Phyllobacterium zundukense: one gene and its partner. The protein of the gene in region 1 interacts with the protein of each later gene in a pairwise test. Links are inferred from orthologs where the notes say so. Each region holds a gene or a part of one and is shown in the gene's direction. Other genes may lie near its edges.

The links. Proteins that work in one complex are often made in the same cells at the same time.
Region 2: the proteins of ybgC (region 1) and N8E88_RS29725 interact in binary tests that used the Escherichia coli proteins (3 or more experiments, as listed by UniProt). The link is inferred for Phyllobacterium zundukense from one-to-one orthologs.

The regions. Positions count from the first base shown.
Region 1 is NZ_CP104973.1:1,709,062-1,712,023, forward strand. It holds ybgC (tol-pal system-associated acyl-CoA thioesterase), read left to right. Parts: upstream 1-1,225; coding sequence 1,226-1,699; downstream 1,700-2,962. Other genes in the region: N8E88_RS20775 (glycoside hydrolase family 5 protein), read right to left, coding at 1-1,101; tolQ (protein TolQ), read left to right, coding at 1,935-2,642; tolR (protein TolR), read left to right, coding at 2,688-2,962.
Region 2 is NZ_CP104973.1:3,528,117-3,530,991, reverse strand. It holds N8E88_RS29725 (acyl carrier protein), read left to right. Parts: upstream 1-1,257; coding sequence 1,258-1,494; downstream 1,495-2,875. Other genes in the region: fabF (beta-ketoacyl-ACP synthase II), read left to right, coding at 1,600-2,862; fabG (3-oxoacyl-[acyl-carrier-protein] reductase), read left to right, coding at 260-997; fabD (ACP S-malonyltransferase), read left to right, coding at 1-246. UniProt on the Escherichia coli protein: Carrier of the growing fatty acid chain in fatty acid biosynthesis.

The DNA.
Region 1 (2,962 bases):
GCCCCATGACCACACCGACCAAGGGAAGCCGCGTTTGCGTGCAGCTTCGGTCATGTCTTTCAAATAGGCAGCGCGCCAGTCTGACGGCATGCGAAACTTCTTCTGATACTCCCTGCGTATCATGCCGAACTCCCCCAGGAAAATGCGCTCGGGGGGGATGCTGTTGTTCTTTCCCCACGCTGCCGCCTTTTCGAATGGTTCATCCAGCGCGGCGAGAACTTCTTTATAGGTAGTCACGCCGCCAGCCATTTCATTGAACCCAACGAGCAGTTCCTCCCTACGCTCCTTGGGGGCTTTGGTCTCGATTGTTTTCCGAACCGCCGTAAGGCGCTCTTCAAATGCTTTTTCGCCCATCAGATCCGGCGGATAGGGCAAGCCTTCGACATAGCTCATGGAATCGCCTGTCCAGTCGGCACCCTGATGCGTCAGGACATAAGGTTCATAGGAATGAAAGGTCCAGATGACATTGTCATCGGCGATGGAAGCGGGATCAACCTTTTCCAGCCCGTACGCACTCGACCAGCAGCCGCCAGACAAAATCAGTGTATGGTTTGGCGCTGCCCCACGAGCAGCCCTATGCAACTGCATCAACATCGCGGGCCATTTAGGGAAAAGCGTGGGATCGCAGTCGATCACCGGCTCATTGAACGGTTCAAACGCAGTGGTTGCGGCATCTGTATCGGACAGCGCCCTGCCGAGCCGACCGACCATCTGCACATATCGCGTGAAGAGTGCTTCGTCAGCCAGGATGTGGTTTGTATCCACCTTGCGATCGTCGCTCGGAATTGAATGAAGATCGACGATCACCTTCAGTCCTGCCTTGTGCAGCATATCGACTGTCTCGAGCGTCTCCGCGACGAGTTTTTTAACGCGAGTTTCCGACGCATCCTCCAGGAAGATTGCGGGATCGATTGGCATACGGACGAAATCAAAACCCGCCGTTCGGATATGCTCCAGATCGCTGATGGTAGTGCCCTGCCGCCATTCGGGGAAATTATCCAGGACAGACACTTCGTCCCAGCGATCAGGCTTGGGCCATGTGGTCCATAGCTCGAGACTGAGACCGCGTTGCATGGTGAAAGTAGTAGCTGATCCAGCCACGGAACCCGCAACCAGACAGAGGAGACAAAAAAGGACTCGCAGCAGTGTGAAAACCAATTCTCCGTATCCTATTTCGTGGGGACTATGGACAAAATGCCTACCAAGGCCGCAAAAAGGAAGGGCTATGGTCGAAAACAATTCTTCATCATTAATCGCCACTGGATTGGTCGGGGAGCTTACGGATACTGGCCATCGCTTGCTGGCGCGCGTTTATTATGCCGACACGGATTTTTCCGGACTTGTCTATCACGCACGTTATCTTGAATTTCTGGAACGGGGCCGTACCGATTATTTGCGCCTTCTCGGCGTGCACCATTCAGAGCTTGTTGACGGAAAACTCGGCGAAAGCATCGTTTGGGTGGTCCGGCGCATGGAGATAGACTTCAAATCTGCGGCAAGGATCGATGATGTATTGACGATCGAGACGCGAACAGCGGAAATATCTGGCGCAAGGGTGCGGATGGCGCAGGCCATAAAACGAGGAGATGATATTCTTATTTCGGCTATCGTAGAGGCGGCCATGATTAACGGTGCCGGCCGGCCGCGACGATTTCCACCGGAGTGGATCAAGCTTTTTCGGCCAGCTTCGCAGAAATGAGCGTGGAAAATCGCCCGCTGCCCGCAAAACATAAACTCATCCTTAACCATAACAAATCATGAATAAGACGTGCAGACGACAGGTTTCACGTTAACGCCTTCGTTTTACCAAAATTAACGTAAAGAAGCCGCGTTATGGTTACTGGAAAATTCCGGTTATAAGCGTGGCTCATCTGGATTGAGACGATTGCGCCCCCGGTCAACACGCCGGGTTTTCGGATTCGAGGATTGTAGATATGGAAAATTTAGCGGTTGCCGTTCAGACATCGGACATGTCCTTGTGGGGGCTGTTCTGGCAAGCCGGATTTGTCGTCAAGCTTGTGATGGTGGGCCTGCTCGGCGCATCGATCTGGACCTGGGCGATCATCATCGACAAAATCCTTGGATTTGGCCGGGCAAAGCGCGCCTTCGACCGTTTTGAACAAATATTCTGGTCAGGACAATCCCTTGAAGAGCTCTACCGAAACCTCGGTGATAAACGCACCACCGGCATGGGTTCAATTTTCATTGCTGCGATGCGGGAATGGAAGAAATCGTTCGAAAAGGGCGCGCGTTCGCCAATCGCACTGCAAATGCGCATCGACAAGGCGATGGATGTGGCGCTGGCCCGAGAAAGCGACTACCTCGCAGCGCGACTGACGTTCCTCGCAACCATCGGCTCGGCTGGACCATTTATCGGTCTGTTCGGCACGGTCATTGGTATCATGACCTCATTCATGGGCATTGCTGGTTCCAAGTCCACCAGCCTTGCCGTAGTCGCGCCGGGTATCGCCGAGGCACTGCTGGCAACGGCTATCGGCCTGGTCGCCGCCATTCCGGCGGTTATCGCCTATAACAAGCTTTCGAGCGACGCTGGAAAACTGACTGCGCGCATGGAAGGCTTTGCCGACGAGTTCTCCGCCATACTCTCGCGGCAAATCGATGAGAAGCTGCCGCGGGCTTGAGGACGCATTTGAGAAACCGATACGTTAATTGCAGGATTTAATGCCATGGGCATGTCGATAGGTAACAACGGTTCTTCGGGTGGACGGCGGCGACGCGGACGTTCCAGCAAGGGCGTGATGAGCGAGATCAACGTTACGCCCCTCGTCGACGTCATGCTCGTATTGCTCATAATCTTCATGGTAACGGCACCGATGATGACGGTCGGCGTTCCAATCGATATGCCAGAAACATCGGCACAGACCCTGAACAGCGAATCTGACCCGATCTACGTAACGATCAATCAACAGGGGCAGATCTACCTGCAGGAAACCGAGATTCC
Region 2 (2,875 bases), 1.8 Mb from region 1 along the record:
GTCCGCGCTGCGCCCGTCAAGTCTGCGGCCGAAATCGCCGCATTGCTGGTTGAGCAAGTGACCGGACAGGTGCGCTGGCGCGAGACGGTAGAATGGTTTGGTAATAATGGCGTCACAACGCTCTACGAAATCGGTGCTGGCAAAGTGCTGACTGGTCTTGCCCGCCGTATTAATAAAGACATATCCGGTATTGCTGTCGGCACACCAGAAGACATCGATGCGGCTGTCGCTGCCCTCAACGCTTAAAAAGGAACGCGCAATGTTTGATCTCACAGGCCGCAAGGCTCTTATCACGGGTGCGACGGGTGGTATTGGCGAGGCAATCGCTCGTGCGCTCCATGCACGGGGCGCAACCGTGGGGCTCCATGGCACACGTGTAGAGAAGCTCGAAGCTCTGGCGTCTGATTTTAGTGATCGGGCGATGATCTTCCCGGCTAATCTTTCCGATCGCGACGAGGTCAAGGCGCTTGGCGAAAAGGCCGAAGCCGATCTTGGGGGCGTTGATATTCTCGTCAACAACGCGGGCATCACCAAAGACGGCCTCTTCGTGCGCATGAGCGATGCGGACTGGGACAATGTGCTTGAAGTCAATCTGACTGCAGTTTTCCGTCTGACCCGCGAACTCACGCATCCGATGATGCGCCGCCGTTATGGCCGCGTCATCAACATAACTTCGGTCGTGGGCGTCACAGGAAATCCGGGTCAAACCAATTATGTCGCTTCCAAAGCTGGACTCATCGGCTTCTCCAAATCTTTGGCGCAGGAAATCGCCAGCCGCAACGTCACGGTCAACTGCGTTGCACCGGGTTTCATCGAATCGGCAATGACTGACAAGCTCAACGACAAACAGAAAGAAAGCATCATGTCGGCAATTCCGATGCGCCGCATGGGTACGGGCGCCGAAGTTGCTTCGTCGGTTGTCTATCTTGCCAGCACTGAAGCATCTTATGTCACCGGTCAGACCATTCACGTCAACGGTGGCATGGCGATGATCTGAGCCAGAACGTACCGCGGTATCGGTGGGTATTGGTCTCAATCACATTTATGAGATTGAGGCAGTGAATAAAGCGTGATAAGTCGCGCACCAGTCTGGGCAGTCAAATCGATTTGATGTCCTTTCAGTTCCGCAAGGAAAGAGCCGCAAGGACGGGTGTTTTAGCTGTTAAACAGGGCGGAACAACCATCTTATTGCTTGATTAGAGTCATCCGTGCCGCTAACCAAGGCATAGGGAAAAACAAACAGGTTGAGGTTTCCACATGAGTGATACTGCAGAACGCGTCAAGAAAATCGTTATTGAACATCTGGGCGTTGATGCCGAGAAAGTCACCGATGGTGCGAGCTTCATCGACGATCTGGGCGCCGACAGCCTTGATACTGTCGAGCTCGTGATGGCTTTTGAAGAAGAGTTTGGCGTCGAAATCCCGGACGATGCTGCCGAGACGATTCTGACAGTCGGCGATGCCGTCAAGTTCATCGACAAAGCATCTGCCTGATTTTTGTTCGGCCCCGCAGCGATCGTGATATAAGGTGCTTAACCTTGCTCGTTCATGCGTTGGGCCGGAAACAATCATGTTGCATTGGATAGTTAAGGATCTGCCATGAGGCGTGTTGTCATAACCGGCCTTGGGCTGGTTTCTCCTCTCGCATCCGGGGTTGAACTAACCTGGTCACGGCTTCTTGCCGGCCAGAGTGGTGCCCGGCGTGTGACGGAATTTGAAGTTGAAGATCTTCCTTGCAAGATCGCCTGCCGTATTCCGGTGGGTGATGGCTCTGATGGTACGTTTAATCCCGACGATTGGATGGAACCCAAAGAGCAGCGCAAGGTCGATCCTTTCATTGTTTACGCCGTTGCGGCTGCAGACCAGGCCCTTGCGGATGCCAAATGGGCGCCGGAAAGCGATGAAGATCAGATCCGTACAGGTGTTTTGATCGGGTCCGGCATTGGTGGCCTCGAGGGCATTGTCGAAGCAGGCTATACACTGCGCGACAAGGGCCCCCGCCGCATCTCGCCCTTCTTCATTCCCGGCCGTCTGATAAACCTGGCTTCCGGTCAGGTATCGATCAAACACAAGCTGCGCGGTCCAAATCATGCAGTCGTTACCGCTTGCTCCACCGGTGCACACGCTATCGGCGATGCCTCGCGTTTGATCGCCTTTGGAGATGCCGATGTGATGGTGGCCGGTGGCACGGAGTCGCCAGTCAGCCGCATTTCGCTAGCCGGCTTTGCTGCATGCAAGGCATTGTCCACTGCCAGAAACGACGATCCGACAACCGCGTCGAGACCCTATGATGAAGACCGCGATGGTTTCGTGATGGGTGAAGGCGCTGGCGTTGTCGTCCTTGAAGAGCTGGAACATGCCCTGGCTCGCGGCGCCAGGATTTATGCCGAGATCATCGGCTATGGCCTATCCGGCGATGCTTACCACATCACCGCACCATCAGAGAGTGGTGAGGGCGCACAGCGCTCTATGGAAATGGCTTTGAAGCGCGCAGGTATAACGCCGGGCGATGTGGATTACATCAACTCACACGGCACTTCGACCATGGCCGATACGATTGAACTCGGTGCGGTCGAACGCGTTGTCGGCGATGCCGCTTCGAAAATATCGATGTCATCCACCAAATCTTCCATCGGTCATCTTCTTGGTGCCGCTGGCTCGACAGAAGCTATTTTCTGCGTGCTGGCGATCCGCGATAATATCGCCCCTGCAACGATCAATCTGGATAAGCCGTCCAAGGAAACGAAGATCGATCTGGTTCCGCACAAGCCGCGCGAACGCAAGATCGATATCGCGCTTTCCAATTCCTTTGGGTTTGGCGGTACCAATGCCTCGCTCGTGATGCGGCGTTATCAACAGTGATTGATTTTATGGC